DNA from 3 places in the Parafrankia sp. FMc2 genome. Region 2 is predicted to be linked to each of the others. Evidence: predicted binding sites of a transcription regulator. Region 2 holds the regulator's gene; each other region holds the start of a gene.
What was found. The regulator LexA, encoded in region 2, represses DNA repair genes until DNA is damaged. The targets are predictions, from matches to a motif close to CGAACNNNNGTTCG.
Positions count from the first base shown of each region.

Region 1: a site for LexA is predicted at 2,465-2,478, ahead of dnaB (replicative DNA helicase). Genes of this name have one in related genera too.
Region 3: a site for LexA is predicted at 3,060-3,073, ahead of AB1460_RS03830 (DUF222 domain-containing protein). Genes of this name have one in related genera too.

Region 1 covers NZ_JBFLUG010000009.1:86,208-91,878, forward strand. Annotated here, with positions in the region: gene AB1460_RS05685 (hypothetical protein) at 1-499, opposite strand, end outside; gene AB1460_RS05690 (antibiotic biosynthesis monooxygenase family protein) at 526-888, opposite strand; gene dnaB (replicative DNA helicase) at 966-2,324, opposite strand; gene rplI (50S ribosomal protein L9) at 3,187-3,633, opposite strand; gene rpsR (30S ribosomal protein S18) at 3,645-3,881, opposite strand; gene AB1460_RS05710 (single-stranded DNA-binding protein) at 3,943-4,548, opposite strand; gene rpsF (30S ribosomal protein S6) at 4,612-4,938, opposite strand; gene AB1460_RS05720 (hypothetical protein) at 5,104-5,421, opposite strand; gene AB1460_RS05725 (hypothetical protein) at 5,510-5,671, opposite strand, start outside.
Region 2 covers NZ_JBFLUG010000024.1:39,750-45,420, forward strand. Annotated here, with positions in the region: gene hflX (GTPase HflX) at 1-1,246, shown strand, start outside; gene lexA (transcriptional repressor LexA) at 1,496-2,248, opposite strand; gene AB1460_RS11435 (LysM peptidoglycan-binding domain-containing protein) at 2,854-3,606, shown strand; gene nrdR (transcriptional regulator NrdR) at 3,886-4,473, shown strand; gene AB1460_RS11445 (vitamin B12-dependent ribonucleotide reductase) at 5,028-5,671, shown strand, end outside.
Region 3 covers NZ_JBFLUG010000006.1:1,188-6,858, forward strand. Annotated here, with positions in the region: gene AB1460_RS03820 (AAA family ATPase) at 1-1,388, shown strand, start outside; gene AB1460_RS03825 (MFS transporter) at 1,410-2,858, opposite strand; gene AB1460_RS03830 (DUF222 domain-containing protein) at 3,145-3,675, shown strand; gene AB1460_RS03835 (acyl-CoA carboxylase subunit beta) at 3,752-5,155, opposite strand; gene fabF (beta-ketoacyl-ACP synthase II) at 5,339-5,671, opposite strand, start outside.

The sequences.
Region 1 (5,671 bases), on a different contig from region 2:
GACGGCCCTGCTGCCCCGGTTGGGAGGTGTGACCCGGCTGCCCGGGAAAGCCCGGATAGCCGGCCTGGCCCGCCTGGCCAGGCTGCCCCGCCGGCCCGGGATGGCCGGGATCCGCGGGATGCTGCCCCGCATGGGGGCCGCCGGAGCCGGCCGGCCCACCGGGGGAGCCCGCCCCGGCCCGCGGCCCGGATGCCCGGTTGAACCGCGCCACCGTCGTGCTGCCCCGCCGTCCCCTCCACCATCTGCGGACCGCCAGCACGAGGACCAGTGAGGCGACGGTGCCCAGGAGGGGCGCGACGTGCGGATCGTCGTAGCCGACCAGCTGGTAGATGCTCAGCAGCCCGATGAAGGCGTAGCCGGTCACGAAGAACACGACCGGCCTGAGTCGGATCCGCTCGACGACCCTCCGCAGAACGATCGCGACGAAGAGCCACACGAGGAAGCCGAAGAAGGCGGCGGTGAGCGGCGCGAAGACGAGGTACTCGAAGAAGGTGGCCATCGCAGATCAGGCGGGCCGGGTGCGGGCTAGGCCGACGTCGCCGGCGGGCCCGCCGGGTCCGCACGGTCGGCGATGGCCACCACATGCTCCACCGCCGGAGCACTGGCGAAGTACGGCGAGAGCGCCGCCCGCCACCGGGTGAACCGGTCGGAGCCGCGGAACGTCTCGGTGTGCGCCTCCAGGCTGTCCCAGTCGACGAACAGCACGAAGCGGGACGGTGACTCGACGCCCCTGGTCATCCGCACGGACCGGCAGCCGGGCGTGGTGACCAGTTCGTGCCGGACGAGCAGATAGGCGTCCGCGAACGCCTCCTCGCTGCCGGGCAACACGTCGAACCTCGCGACCTCGACAACCCCGGAGTCGCGCGGGGGAACACCGGAAACGGTCATGGCGTCCAGTCTGTCACCGCCCGGACGACTGTTCAGTCCGGTGGCCCACGGACCCGCCGAGGGTGGTGGGTGGGCAGTCAGTTGGCCATGTCGACGAAACGTGAGTAGTGCCCCTGGAAGGCGACGGTGACGGTACCGGTCGGCCCGTTGCGGTGCTTCGCGATGATCAGATCGGCCTCGCCGGCCCGGGCGGACTCCTTCTCCACCGCGTCCTCCCGGTAGAGCAGGATCACCGCGTCGGCGTCCTGCTCGAGGCTGCCGGACTCACGCAGGTCGGAGACCTGCGGCCGCTTGTCGGCCCGCTGCTCGGAGGCACGGTTGAGCTGCGAGATCGCCACGACCGGAACCTCCAGCTCCTTCGCCAGCAGCTTCAGCGACCGGGAGATCTCGCTGACCTCCTGCTGACGGCTCTCCACCTTCTTCGGCGACGACATGAGCTGCAGGTAGTCGAGGATGACCAGGCGCAGGTCGTTGCGCTGCTTGAGGCGCCGTGCCTTCGCCCGGATCTCCATCATCGTCAGGTTGGGGCTGTCGTCGATGTACAGCGGCGCCTCGGCGACCTCACCCATTCGCCGGGCGAGCCGCCCCCAGTCGTCGTCGGTGAGCCGGCCGGTGCGGATGTTCTGCAGCGACACCCGGGCCTCCGCGGACAGCAGCCGCATGGTGATCTCCATCCGGCTCATCTCCAGCGAGAAGATGACCGAGGTCATGCCGTTCTTGATGGACGCGGCGCGAGCGAAGTCCAGCCCGAGGGTGGACTTTCCGACCGCCGGCCGGGCCGCGACGATCCACAGCTGGCCGCTGTGCAGCCCGTTGGTCAGCTCGTCGAGATCGGTGAAGCCGGTCGGCACGCCGGTGAGTGCCCCGTCGTGGCCCTGGATGGCCTCGATCTCCTCCAGCGCGGGGTTGAGCAGCTCGCCCAGCGGGGTGTAGTCGTCGCTGGTACGCCGCTCGGTCACCTCGTACACGGCGGCCTGCGCCCGGTCGACGACCTCACTGACGTCGGGTGCGGGACCGAAGGCGAGCTGCACGATGCGGGTGCCGGCCTCGGCCAGGCGGCGCAGGACAGCCTTCTCGGCGACGATCCGCGCGTAGTACCCGGCGTTCGCGGCGGTGGGGACGCTGGAGATCAGCGTGTGCATGTAGGCGGGGCCCCCGACCCGCTCCAGCAGGTTCTGCCGGCCGAGCTCGGCGGCGACGCTGATGACGTCGGCCGGCTCGCCGCGCCCGTAGAGATCTCCGATGGTCTCGTACACGGTGGCGTGCGCCGGTCGGTAGAAGTCAGCCGCGTTGAGGACCTCGACGACGTCGGCGATCGCGTCCTTCGAGAGCAGCATGCCGCCGAGGACGCTCTGCTCGGCCGGAAGGTCGTGAGGTGGCGTCCGGTCGAACTCGACCGGTGCTCCGGACCCACGGGTGATGTCGGCGACGCTCACGCCCTGCTGCCCTCCCGCCCTTCGACGCCGACGGCCACGGACCTGACACCCGCCCCGCCGCCAGAACCGACACCGCCAGCAGCGACACCGCCAGAATCGATACGGGCCCCGGCATCGGCGCAGACCCCGACCACCAGCATCGAACATATGTTCGATGTGAGCATGGAGCCTGTCAACTCGGCCGCCCGGCCACCAGTTCGAAGATCATTTCCCCCCGCCCGTCTGGACTACCCGGTCCTCGTGGATAGATGGCCAGTGTGGACGGCTCGACAGTAGGCACACGCACGGGGAGGCTCCAAGAAGTTGTCCACAGCCCCCTGTGGACAACCTGTTGGTAACTGGCAAAGTTCTGGGGAATGCCTTGGGACGGAGCCCGGCGTGACTGTGGACACGCAGCACGGCGGGAACCGGATCCGCAGCGCCCGCCGGTTGTCGGCGCGGCTTCGCCTGTGGACGAAAAATCGTCCGGGCCGTTCTGGGACCATCGTGGGGGTTAACCAGTTCGAGTCATACCGTCCCGGGGTCTGAGCGCGTCGGGTTAGGGAGGCCCGCGCCGCACCAAGCCGGCCGCACGCTGCCAGGTGACGCAACCAGGTGACAGGTGACGCAACCGGGTGAACAGCGTGCCCGACCACCACAAGTTTCCCGCCGCACGGCACCGTCCGCCCCGACCACACGCCGGGGGACAGTGATCTACACGTGGCAGCGGCCCCGCACCGCGGCGCCGAAACACACGGGCTCCGCTGGCTCCCGACCGTGGTCGGGAGCCAGCGGAGCCTCGTCAGCACATCAGCCGGCGCGCCCGCGACGCACCGGCCCCGCCCCGCCCCGCACCGGGTACGGGGTGGCCACGGCGGACGCCCTAGGCCGCGACGACCTGGACGCTCACCTTCGCGGTGATCTCCGGGTGCAGGTGAACCGACACGGAGTGCGAGCCGAGCGCCTTGATCGGCGTGCTCAGTTCGACGCGACGGCGGTCCAGCGCCGGGCCGCCGGCCTCGGTGACGGCGGCGACGACGTCGGCCGCGGTCACCGAGCCGAACAGCCGGCCCTCCTTGCCCGCGCGGCTGGTCAGCCGCACGGACAGCCCGGCCAGCTGGCCGGCGATCTCCTTGGCGTGGTCGAGGTCGCGCACGGAGCGCGCGTCGCGCGCCCGCTTGATCTGCGCGACCTGGCGCTCGGCACCGCGGGTCGCGAGGATCGCGTACTTACGCGGCACCAGGTAGTTGCGCCCGTAGCCGTCGGCGACGTCGACGATGTCGCCGGGGCTACCGAGGCCCGGAACCTCCTGAGTGAGGACGAGCTTCATCGTCATCCCCCTCAGCGAGCCGTCGAGGTGTACGGAAGCAGTGCCATCTCGCGGCTGTTCTTCACCGCGGTCGCGACGTCACGCTGGTGCTGGCTGCAGTTGCCGGTCACTCGACGAGCGCGGATCTTCCCCCGGTCCGAGATGAACTTCCGGAGCAGCGAGGTGTCCTTGTAATCGATGTAGTGGACCTTGTCCTTACAGAAGACGCAAACCTTCTTCTTCGGCTTGCGCACGGCCGCCTTGGCCATGGATGTGCTCCTACCTCGGTTTGAGCGCGAGTTCCGATCGCGCGATGTAGACACCCCGCCCTCAGAACGGGGGCTCGTCGGAGTAGCCACCAGCGGGTTGCGACCAGGGGTCGTCAACGGCACCGCCGGCATAACCGCCGCTGCCCTGACCACCGCCGTAGCCACCACCGCCGGGGCCGCCGGAACCGCCCTGAGCGCCACCGAAGCCGGCGCCAGCCGGGCCGCCAGGCCCGCTCTGGCCACCGCTGAAGCCACCACCGCCGCCGCCGGGGCCACCCTGACCACCGAAGCCGCCGCCACCGCGGGAGGCCTTCGTGATCTTCGTGGTGGCGTACCGCAGGGACGGGCCGATCTCATCGACGTCTAGTTCGATCACAGTGCGCTTCTCGCCCTCACGGGTCTCGAAGGAGCGCTGCTTGAGGCGCCCCTGAATGATTACCCGCGCACCCTTGGTGAGGGACTCGGCGACGTGCTCGGCGGCCTGACGCCAGATCGAGCAGCGCAGGAAGAGCGCCTCGCCGTCCTTCCACTCGTTCGTGCCACGATCGAGTGTGCGCGGGGTGGATGCGACCGTGAAGCTCGCGACTGCGGCCCCGTTCGGTGTGAAGCGCAGCTCGGGGTCGTTGGTCAGGTTGCCGACGACCGTGATCACCGTTTCACCGGCCATGATCACAACTCCCTGGCTGGACAACCCGCCCCGGCGCGAGACGCGCCGTACGGGCGGGGTACGTCACGCCGCCGCCCGGCGCACGGGCTTCGGCGCCTTCGGCTCGGGCAGGCGGATCACCTTGGTACGGATCACCGACTCGTTCAGCACGAGCTGACGGTCCAGCTCGGCGACGACGGCCGGCTCCGTGTGCAGGTCGATGACCGCGTAGATGCCCTCGTGGCTCTTCGCGATCTCGTAGGAGAGCCGGCGGCGGCCCCAGACCTCGACCTTCTCCACCACGCCGCCGCCCTGGCGGACGACGTTGAGGTACTGGTCGAGTGACGGTGCGACCGTGCGCTCCTCGAGCTCGGAATCGAGGATCACCATCAGTTCATAGTGACGTGACAAGGCTGAACCCACCTCCTGTGGACTCTAGCGGCCACGGATGACCCGTGGCAGGAGGGACCGCATGCCGGGGCGGCTGAGCTCGGCGGTCAGCAAAGCTGTGTGAGCAGCAGAGCTGTACCGCCAGCAGAGCGCCGCACCGTCGGCACACGGCATGTCTGGACGAGATTACTCGACGCGCCCGCGGATGGACGGAAGGCTCAGCAGCCGGATCACCCGGAGCCACACCACGGCGACGCCGATGACGCCGGCCAGGTCGACGACGACCAGGAGCCCGTGGGCATGCCGGCCGGGCTCGGGCACCACGACGGCGAGGATCAGGAAGAGCAGCGCCAGCAGGCTGGCGGCGGCTGCCGGCACCAGCAGTGACGGCGGCAGTCGCCCGCTGCCGAGGCGCACCGGGGAGGCGCTGCCCCCCTCCTGGCGCGCCGAGGTCGCGGCGGTCGCCGCCGGGCCCGCGGGTTCGTCCCGTCCATGGTCAGCCACGCACCCATCCTGGACCATGGCCGGCCGCGAGGGCGCGCATCCGATCACGGTGGCCGTGTCGCTCCGTCCTCGCGGGCGGGCGGCGGCCTCAGTCGACCCAGTTCCCCTGCGTGAAGGCAACGACGAAGACCACCATGAGCGGCGCGCAGCACCACACGTACACACCGCGCACCCAGGGCCTCCGCGCACCCGCCCTGGCCAGCAGCAGGTAGAGCGGGAAGGCGACGAGAATGCCGCGGATTCCCGACGC
Region 2 (5,671 bases):
GACGTCCGGTTCGCTGACCGAGGCCGAGGCGTCGATGACCGAGCTGGCCGCGTTGGCAACCACCGCGGGGTCGGAGGTTCTCGACGCGCTGGTCCAGCGCCGCGACCGGCCCGACGCGGCGACGTTCGTCGGCTCCGGCAAGGCCCGGGAGCTGGCGGAGATCGTCCAGGCGACCGGCGCGGACACGGTGATCTGCGACGGTGAGCTGACCCCGGGTCAGCTACGCCAGCTCGAAGAGGTCGTCAAGGTCAAGGTGATCGACCGGACGGCGCTCATTCTGGACATCTTCGCCCAGCACGCGACCTCCCGCGAGGGCAAGGCCCAGGTCGAGCTCGCGCAGCTCCAATACATGCTTCCGCGGCTGCGTGGCTGGGGTGAGTCGATGTCCCGGGCCGCCGCCAGCAGCGGTGGCCGCGCACCGATCGGAACCCGCGGGCCCGGCGAGACGAAGATCGAGACCGACCGTCGGCGGCTGCGCGCGCGCATCGCGAAACTGCGCCGCGAGCTGACCGGCATGGCCACCGTGCGGGCGACGAAGCGGTCGGCCCGTCGGCGCGGCGCGATCCCGTCGGTCGCGATCGCCGGCTACACCAACGCCGGGAAGTCCTCGCTGCTCAACCGGCTGACCGGAGCCGGCGTGCTGGTCGAGGACGCCCTGTTCGCCACCCTTGATCCGACCGTGCGACGGGCGACCCTGCCTGACGGGCGGGTGTTCACCCTGGCCGACACGGTCGGCTTCGTCCGGCACCTGCCGCACCAGATCGTCGAGGCCTTCCGCTCGACACTGGAGGAGGTCGTGGACGCCGAGCTCGTCCTGCACGTGGTGGACGGTGCGGCACCGGACCCGATGGGTCAGATCAACGCGGTCCGCGAAGTCCTCGCCGAGATCGATGCGGCCGGGGTGCCGGAGCTCATCGTGGTCAACAAGGTCGACGCGGTCGATCCGACCACGCTCGCGGTGCTGCGCCAGGCGGTGCCGGACGCCGTCTTCGTGTCGGCGCGCTCCGGGGCGGGCCTGGCGGACCTGGTCGAGGCGCTCTCGGCGCGGATCCCGCACCCGGAGGTCGAGATGTCGTTGCTGGTGCCCTACACCCGCGGCGACCTCGTCTCCCGCATCCACCGGGACGGCGAGGTGCTGAGTATCGAGCACACCGGCACGGGCACGGAGGTGGCCGCGCGAGTGCCGGTGGACCTGGCTGCCGAACTGGAGCCTTTCCGCGCCGAGGTACATGCCGTGGCCGGCTGACCGACCCCGGTAGCCCGGTGGCCGAGTGGCCTCGGCTGGCGGACTGCCCTTGGCTGGTGGAGTGCCCCTGGCTGGCGGAGTGCCCTCAGTCGCGGAGCCTGCGCCGCCCCGGGCATCCTCGCTCTCGCGAAGGTGCCCGGGCTGCGGCCCGGGGAGCCGTGCCGAACCGGGCGTAGCGGGCCCGGGAGGCCACTCAGGGGCACGGCCGGGGGTCCCGGCTCTCCGGGGGCCGCCCCCGCCCCGGGTGACTCAGACCCGGCGCATCACGGCGACGATCCGGCCCAGAATCGTCGCGTCCTCGGCCGGGATGTCAGAGAAGGCCGGGTTCTCCGGCGCCAGCCACACGCGGCCGTCGCGCTGCCGGAAGCGCTTGACGGTCGCCTCGCCGTCGATCATCGCGGCGACGATCTCGCCGTTGTCCGCCACCGGCTGCTGCCGCACGACGACGTAGTCGCCGTCGCAGATCGCGGCGTTGATCATCGACTGGCCCACCACCCTGAGCAGGAACAGCGTGCCCTCCCCGACGATCTCCTTCGGGAGCGGGAAGACGTCCTCGATGGCCTGCTCGGCAAGGATGGGCCCGCCGGCGGCGATTCGCCCCACCAGGGGGACGTAGGTCGGCGTGCCCCCCTCCACCGCCACGGCCCCGGTCTCCCCGCCGGGCCGGCCGGCGATGGCTGCGCGGGCTCGGGCGCCTGTCTTCTGCCCGCCGATCGGCAGCACCTCCATGGCCCGCGGGCGGTTCGGGTCGCGCCGCAGATAGCCCTTCTCCTGGAGCACCTTGAGCTGGTGCGCGACGCTGCTGGTGCTGGTCAGACCAACAGCCTCGCCGATCTCCCGGACGCTCGGGGGGTATCCGCGCCGCTCCACCGCGGTCCGGATAACCTCGAGAACCTTCTTCTGTCGCTGTGTGAGGCCCGAGGCGTCCGCGGGGCCGTCGGGAAGATCCCGGACGTTGCCGCGGGCTTCGCCTCGGCGGGTACCCCGTCCCTGGCTGGTCATCGCCTACCGCTCTCCCTGTCGATGCTTCCCCGCCGCGGGCCACCCCGACGGCGGTTTCTCCCTGGCCGGGTGGTCGGTGCCCCCGGCTCGTTGCGAGCCACCCGGTCGATCTCTCGTTTTGTCCTATTAGTAACTTCTGACCGGTTCGGCGTGGTTCTTTCGTGCCCGGTTCATCTCGCACGATCGTCCACAACTGATCGTCCTTGACGGTAGTCGGACGGTCGCCGAATCTCAAACGTCTGTTCGAGCGTGTCGGGGGAAGTGTGCGTGGCGGCCGTGTAAGAATCGCTCAGGCGTTCGATCGAACGTATGTTCGAGCCTGGGAGGTTGGCGTGGCCGACGGCAAGCGTGTGACCAGTGGCAGGGTGCCGGTCGGGTCGGGGTTTCGGAGATCCCGCGATCGCATGGCACGTCAGACCGCAGGTACGGGCGGCGCCGTCGCGACGGGGCGGGGAGTGCGCGGGTGCCGGGGCGCCGCGGTCGGCGGTGTCGCCGTCCGGGGCCGTGCGGTGCGGGGGATGGCGGCGCGTGGTGCCGACCGACGGCGCGCCAGCGGTGCGCGTCGCCAGCAGTGTCCCGGCCGTGGTCCTTCCGATGTGGCGGCAGTGACCGGCGGCGGCTCGGTGGGCGGCGCTGTCGACGCGGCCCGGAAGCCGCCGGCGTTGCCCGGGCAGCGGGAGGCCGCGGGGGCGCGGGTCATCGAGATGCCCGGGCTGGCCTGGCGGGCACTGGCCGTCGGGCATCCGGTGCGGGGGGCTGATCGGCGTCCTGTGCCGGGCGCGCCGGAGCGCCTCCCGGAGCTCTCGGAACAGTCCGGCCCACTGGCGGGCTGGGAGTACGCGAGCGGCCAGGAGGCCGACGAGGGCTACGGCGAACACCTCGGCAGATCTGCCCGGTGGCAGCACGAGGAGTGGTCGGGCTGGGAGGCGGCGGCCGACGAGGCGGGGCCGCTCGTTCCCCCGTGCCCGGCACGGCGCGGCGGGCAGCGATCCGCATCTGGACCGGGCGGGCGACTGCGGGGTCACGCCGGCCCGCGTGCACGGCCCCGACCGCGGCCGAGGCGCCGGTCGCAGCCACCACTGCGGCTGACCAGGCGGGGGCGGGTTGTCCTCGGGCTCCTGGCGAGCATGGTCCTCGGCGTGGCCTTCTCCGCGGTGCTGGTCACCTCGTCGCAGGCCTTCACCGGCACGCCGGTGGCCTACGAGACCCACCGGGTCCTGCCCGGGGAGACGCTCTGGGAGATCGCGCGCGGGATCGACCCCGATGCCGACACCCGCGAGGTCGTGGGTCAGCTCATGGCGCTGAACGGCCTTCCGACCGCGGCGCTCCTGCCGGGCCAGCGGCTTCGGCTGCCCTGAGCGCGCGCCTCGCCGCTGGCTGTGCCCGCCTGGGTCCTGGCTCGTGGATTCTGGACACGCCGATGGGGGCGGTGTCGGAACTGTCTGGGGTGTGCGCTACGGTTGACCACAACATCTTGTAGTTACAAAGCGGTAAGTCATCCACAGGTTGTGCACCGGTATCCACAGGTCCCTGAGCGGGCCCCCGTTGTCGGGCGGCTCGTCGAGGGCGGCGGCGACCAGCCGGAGGTGCTCCGCGCGCGGCCGTGCAGGTCCGCCGGAGTAGGAGAGGAACGAGCTGTGCGGTGTCCCTTCTGCAGGCATTCCGACAGCCGCGTCGTGGACAGCAGGGAGGCCGAGGAGGGCGCCGCCATCCGGCGGCGGAGATCGTGCTCGGCGTGTGGCCGCCGGTTCACCACGATGGAGGAGGCCTCATTGCGGGTGCGCAAGCGTAGCGGTGCCACCGAGCCGTTCAGTCGGGCGAAGGTGATCGTCGGCGTGCGTAAGGCCTGCCAGGGGCGGCCCGTCCGGTCGGACGACCTCGCTCTGCTCGCCGAACGGGTCGAGGAGACAGTGCGTGCCTCCGGCTCCGCCGAGGTGGCCGCGGAGGATGTCGGTCGGGCGATCCTGGGCCCGCTCCGGGAGCTCGACGAGGTCGCCTACCTGCGGTTCGCCTCCGTCTACCTGGCCTTCGAGTCGCTTGGCGACTTCGAGGATGCGATCGCGGCGCTGCGTGCTGACGCGAGCCAGGCGCCAGGCCCCCGCGGAGAGCGCCCCGCGGCGGCTGCCCTGAGCACCGCCGCGGCGGCCGACCAGAACACCGCGGTGCCCGCCGGCCGGCCGCGCCTGCCGACGGCGTCCGCCCTCCAGGCGGCCTCCGGCCCCTGAACCGTCACCGCCAGCCGTCGCTGGCACCGACCCGGCGTCGGTGCCAGCGACGGCTGGCGGTGAGAACCCGGCTGCCGGGGCCAGACCTGGGCCTGGGCCCGGCAGCGGCGCGTGGTGACTCGCAGATGAGGGCGGCCCGCCGCGCGCATCGGTTCCGCGAACCCGAGCCGATGACTGACCGAGGCTCGCGCGGGCTGGCTTTCCATGGCCAGCGCGTAGCAGCCCGTGGGCCCGCTCCCGCCAGGTGGTCGGGGTCCCTGTGCCTCTCCGGCGGCGAGGTGGATCCGTGACGCTCCACCGGCCAGGGAGCAACCCACGGCGGGCGTATCACTGACGTCATACCCGCCCCGCCGTGTCCCCGCGTCACCACGACCACGTCCGCCAGTTACTGCCACAGATCCCACGAGTGCATCCAGCCGATCGGCGACCAGGCTGATCCGGCTGTTCCGCTGTGCCTTCCTGCCCGTTCGGAGCGGATCCGACCGCGCCCGGACGGGGCAGGTAGGCACCGCGGCCACTGTTGAACCTGTTCGAGAGCGAAGACGAGGAGTGCCATGACCGAGACCCGCGGCAAGGGGAGCAGGTCGGCTGCGAAGGTGGCCGGGCTGAAGATCCGGCGGGTTCGCACCACGCCGGGCGTCCACCCCTACGACGAGGTCGAGTGGGAGTCCCGGGACGTCGTCATGACGAACTGGCGGGACGGTTCGGTCAACTTCGAGCAGCGCGGGGTCGAGTTCCCGGTCGCCTGGTCGGTCAACGCGTCCAACATCGTGGCCAGCAAGTACTTCCGCGGCGCGGTCGGCACGCCCGAGCGGGAGTCGTCGCTGCGCCAGCTCATCGACCGGGTCGTGCACCGCTACGGCATGGCTGGCCGCGAGCACGGGTACTTCGTGTCGGAGAACGACGCGGAGATCTTCGAGCACGAGCTGACCTGGATGCTGCTGCACCAGGTCTTCAGCTTCAACTCCCCGGTCTGGTTCAACGTGGGGACCCCGGCGCCGCAGCAGGTCTCGGCCTGTTTCATCCTTGCGGTCGACGACACGATGGAGTCGATTCTCAACTGGTACCGCGAAGAGGGGCTGATCTTCAAGGGTGGGTCCGGCGCGGGTCTCAACCTGTCCCGCATCCGCTCGTCGAAGGAGCTGCTCTCCTCCGGCGGGACGGCGTCCGGCCCGGTCAGCTTCATGCGCGGCGCCGA
Region 3 (5,671 bases), on a different contig from region 2:
GCGACGTCTTCTCCACCGGGCACGCCGCCTTCGGGGTGCCGGCGGGCGCGGCGTCGGTGGACGCCTGCAACGGCTTCTCCTACCTCGACACCTTCGCCCAGGCGCAGATCGCCCGCGACCACGCGCAGCGGGACAACTTCGTCATGGGCGGAATGGGTGGCGGCGGGGGAAACATGGACGGGACCCTGCAGGCGCTGCTCACCGAGATGTCGGGCCTGAAGAAGCCGCGCGGCTTCCTGAACCGGGTCGTGCGGCGCACCCTCGGCATGCGCCCGAAGCCGCCGCCGAAGTACCGCATCCTGGTCATGATGGCGACGAACATGCCCCAGTCGCTGGACGAGGCCCTGCTGCGCCCCGGCCGCATCGACCGGATCTACAAGGTCGGCTACCCCAGCAAGGAAGGCCGGATCCGCACTTTCGAGGGCTATCTGGCCAAGGTGAACCACGAGCTGACGGCCGAGCAGATCGAGCGGCTCGCGATCATGAGCCCCGAGGCGACCGGCGCCACCATCAAGGACACGGTCAACGAGGCTCTCGTCCAGGCGATCAAGGATGGCCGCGAGGTCATCACCTGGCAGGACATCCTTCGCGCCCGGGTGATCAAGGAGTACGGCCTCGCCGACGACCACGAGCACATCGCCCGCGAGCGGCACAGCATCGCGCTGCACGAGGCCTGCCACGCCGTCGTCGCCTACCGCACCCAGCGTGGCCGCGTCATCGACCTGGCGACCATCGAGCGCCGCGGGGGAGTCGGCGGCTTCGTCGCGCACGTCGCCGTCGAGGACCGCATGTTCATGTGGAAGTCGGAGATCGAGATCCAGGTCATGGTGTCGCTCGCCTCGCTGGCCGGCGAACGGATGTTCTTCGACGGCGACAACACCGTCGGTGTCGGCGGCGACCTGCGCAGCGCCACTCTGCTGGTCTCGGGCAACATCTCCTCGGCGGCGATGGGGGAGACGCTCGCCTCCCGGCTCAGCATGATCGAGCACCAGATGGGCCAGGCGTCCATCGACGCGGACCGGCCGTTCGGCGAGCAGGTCGAGGCCAAACTGCGGGAGCTCTACGAGCGCACCGAGGGCGTCCTGGCCGCGAACCGGCGTGAGGTGCTGTCGCTGACCCACGCGCTGGAGACCCACAAGACGCTCACCGGCGAGGACGTCGAAGCCATCATGGAGGGGACCGTCGGCCCGACCATCGACGGCCGCCGCTACCTGGAACCCGGCTTCCTGGACGTCGCCGAGGCCTACCACCGCTCGGAGGTACTCGCCCACCGGGGGATGTACGAGAACGACGGCCTGCGCGAACTGCCCGAGCTCGGCAAGGCCGCGGCCCAGGAGGCACCGACCACCCCGCGCGCGCTGCCCGAGGGCCCGTCCACCACGAAGTGAGGCTCAGGCCCAGGGCGGCGCTCAGATCCTCGACGGTGTGACCGCCGGCTCCAGCGCGGCGGTGGGCTCGATCCCGTCGGCGGGTGCCAGCGCCGCGGCCGTGGGCAACGGCACGGCGGTGGGCACCAGTGCGGCCGTGGGCGCGAGCTCGGCCATGGGCGCGAGCTCGGCCATGGGCGCGTGGCGGGCGACGGGCTGGTCCGCGGCAGTGCTCTTCTGCGCCGCACGGGCACCGCGGCGCAGCGACGACACCGCGTAGAAGGAGCCGGCGAGGGCGGCGGCGCCGGCCAGCAGCAGGCCGGCGCGGGCACCGAACGTCTCCGCCACCCAGCCCGCGATCGGCCCGCCCACCGGCGTCGAGCCGAGGAACGCCACCGACCAGAGGGCCATCACCCGGCCGCGCATCTCCGGCGCCGCGGCCAGCTGCACGGTCGCATTGCCGGTGGAGATGAACGCGACGCTCGCCGCGCCGACGACGACCAGTGCGGCGACCTCGAGCGCCAGCGTCGGGGCGGCCGCCGCGAGCAGGAGAACCGCTCCGAACAGGCCCGATGTCAGCGCGAGGGCACCGACACCGATCCGGCGACGCCGGGCCACGAACAGGCCGCCGGCGACGGCCCCGGCCCCCATCGCGCCGGTGAACAGGCTGTAGGTGGCTGCCGAACCGTCGAAGGTCTCGCGGGCCACCAGGGGCAGCACCACCTGGAACTCGTACGACAGGGCGCCGATCACGGCCATCATCAGCAGCGGGATCCGCAGCTCCGGGGTCCGCACCACGTAGGCGAAACCGGAACGCACCTGGCCGGGCGCCCGAGGCACCGGGCGGTAGGGGATCAGAGCACCGACGTCCATGCGCCGCAGGGCGAGGACGACGGCCACGAACGAGGCTCCGTTGAGCAGGAAGCAGCCGCTCGTCCCGACCAGGCTGATCAGGATGCCGGCGATGCCCGGCCCGACGACGCGGGCGGCGTTCATCGTCACCGAGTTCAGGGTGACGGCATTCGGGAGATGGTCGGCGCTGACCATCTCCTGGACGAAGCTCTGGCGGGTCGGGTTGTCGACCGCGCTGATCAGACCGATCGCCGCCGCCACGGCCGCGACCATCCACAGCTCGGCGGTGCCGGTGGCATCCAGGACGCCGAGCAGGACCGCGAGCGTGGCGAGCATGATCTGGGTGGTGATCAGCAGTCGCCGCGAGTCCGAGCGGTCGGCGATCAGGCCGCCGTAGGCGCCGAACAGCAGGACCGGCAGGAACTGGGCCGCCGTCACCAGGCCGAGCTCGGTACCGGAGGCGCCGAGGGAGAGCACCAGCCAGCCGAGGGCGATGGTCTGCATCCAGGTCCCGCACAGCGAGACCACCTGGCCGCCCAGGAAGAGGCGGAAGTTCGGCACCTGCAGCGCGGCGAACGTCCCGGTTCGTGACTCCGCGGTGCCGGGGGTGACAGATCCGTGCGCCAGTGACGTGACCATGCGTCTCATGCGGTACCTCCGCCCTCGACAACGCGTGCCCACCGGAATTTATTTCGCAAGGCTAAGTATTTTTCGGTCGCCGGTCGCCGGTCGCCGGTCGCCGGTCGCCGGTCGCCGGTCGCCGGTCGCGCGGTCCGCGTGTGCTCCGCGGGTGGTGGTGGCCGTCGTGGGCTGGTGCTGGAAGATCTCGCCGACTACTATCGAACACACGTTCGAAGAGTGAGGTGCGGTGAGCTGCGGGCGGCAGTGAACAGGCGTGGCAGTGAACGGATGTGGCGGAGCACGGATGCCGATCAAGGGGGTGGCGGTGGATGACATCGACGCGCAGGTGGCCAGGCTTGCCACAGTCGATCCGGGCGGGCTGCCGGACAGCGAGCTGGCGCTGCTCGTGATCGACATGCGCCGGCTCGTCGACGCGACGGAGGCCAGCTGGATCCGGCTGCTCGCCGAGTTCGACCGGCGGGGGCTTTGGCAGCTCGACGGCGCGCGCTCGGCGGCGGCCTGGCTGCGCCGGGAGTGCCGGCTGGTGCATCCCGCGACGACGGCCGCCCTGCTGGTGGCGGGCGTGCTGCGGTTCCTGCCGGTGACGGCGGAGGCGTTCCGGTCGGGGTCGATCAGCTTCGAGCACGTCCGGGCGATCGCGCCCGCGGCCGAGGGCGGCCGGGCCGACCTGGTGCGCAACGCGGACCCGATCTTCGCGCGCGCCGCGCTGTGGATGAACCCGCGCCAGATGGGCAACGTCGTGCGCACCTGGATCCGGCTGACGGACTCCGAGCGTCCCGAACCGCCCGAACGGCGAGGCGGGCGTGGGCCGTGAGCCGTGCCCGGCCGCCGGAAACGGGGCGGCCGGGCGGGTCCCACGCAGGACCCACCCGGCCGCCCGGCACCGCTGGCTACAGCGGGATGTTGCCGTGCACGTTCTTGTCCGGGCGGGCGGCAGCCAGCGCCTCCGCGAGCGCGGTGGCCACGGCCCCGCGGGTCTCGGCGGGAGCGACGACCGCGTCCACCACGCCAAGCTCGACCGCGCGCTCCACACCGCCGACAGTGCGCACGTGCTCCTCGGCCAGCTCAACCACCACGTCCGGGCGGCGCTGCGCGGGCACCTCGGCGAGCCGGCGGCGGTGCAGGATGCCGACCGCGGCCTCGGCGCCCATGACCGCGAGCTGCGCGGTCGGCCAGGCGTAGACGGCGGTCGCGCCGAGGCAGCGGGCGTTCATCGCGATGTACGCGCCGCCGTAGGCCTTGCGTGTCACCACGGTGACCCGGGGGACGGTGCACTCGGAGAAGGCGTAGAGCAGCTTCGCCCCCCGGCGGACCACACCCTCCCACTCCTGGCCGACACCCGGTAGGTAGCCGGGCACGTCGACCAGCACCACCAGCGGAATCCCGAAGGAGTCACACATGCGCACGAAGCGGGACGCCTTCTCCGCCGAGAGGGCGTCGAGGCAGCCGCCGCGGCGCAGCGGGTTGTTGGCGACCACGCCCACCGTCCGGCCGCCAAGACGGCCGAGAGCGGTCACGATGTTGCGTGCCCACTTGGGGTGCAGCTCCACGACCTCGTCGTCGAGCAGCCCGGCGACCAGCGGGCGCACGTCGTACGCGCGGCGCGGGTTCTCCGGCAGCAGCTGGCCGAGGTCCCGCCCGGGGACGGGGCCGATCGAACCCTGGTCGGCGAGCAGTGCGGTGATGGCGCGGGTCTGCTCGAAGGCGGCGTCGTCGGTGTCGCAGGCGAGGTGGACGACACCGCTGCGGGTCGAGTGCACCTCGGGCCCGCCGAGGCTGTCCCCGGTGCACTCCTCACCGGTCACCGAGCGGACCACGTCGGGGCCGGTGACGAACACCTTCGCGTCCGGGCCGGTGATGACCAGGTCGGTCAGTGCCGGGCCGTACGCGGCGCCGCCGGCAGCAGCACCCAGGACGAGGGAGAGCTGGGGCACCTGCCCGGAGGCGCGAACCGTCGCGGCGAACACGCGGCCGACCCCGTCGAGTGAGGCCACGCCCTCCTGCAGCCGTGCGCCGCCGGAGTGCCAGATGCCGATGACCGGACAGCCCATCCGGACCGCCGACTCGATCGCGTGCACGATGCGTGCGCAGCCGTCCCGGCCCATCGCGCCGCCCTGGACAGTCGGGTCCGTGGCGAAGGCGACGACCTCGTTGCCGGCAACGAGCCCCTGCCCGGCGACCACGCCGGAGCCGTCGGCCGCGGCGAACAGGGACAGGGAGTCCGGGTCGAAGAAGCGGCTCAGCCGCGCCACGGGCGTGCGTGGGTCGGTGCGATCGATGGTGGACAGACTCACCGTAGGTCTCCTCGGTTGAGCGGTAACAGTCTGCTCCTGCGCAGATGGCGGTAACGCAGATGCCCGCCGTGAGCTCTTGAGAGCATGAACGTCGATTACTGCCCGGGCCGAACATGTCGTGCCGCGTTCCCAGGTGTGCCGCCGCCGTCGCGGCGGCACAGTGCCCTGGGAAGCGTCTGTCTCCTAGACCGTGAAGGCGAGGCAGACGTCGTGCCCGCCGAACCCGAACGAGTTCGAGAGGCCCGCGCCGGCGCCCAGCTTCCGGTTGTCGATACGCACGACGTCGAGAGCGATCTCGTCGTCGAGCGCGTCAAGGTTGCGCGTCGCCGGAACGACACGCTCGCGCAGCGAGAGGAGCGTGACCACTGCCTCCAGCGCACCGGCCGCGCCGAGCAGGTGGCCTGTCATCGACTTGGTCGAGGTGACCGCGATCGCATCGAGCGCGTCACCCAGCGCCAGCCGCAGACCCACCGACTCGGCGACGTCGCCGGTCGGTGTCGACGTCGCGTGCGCATT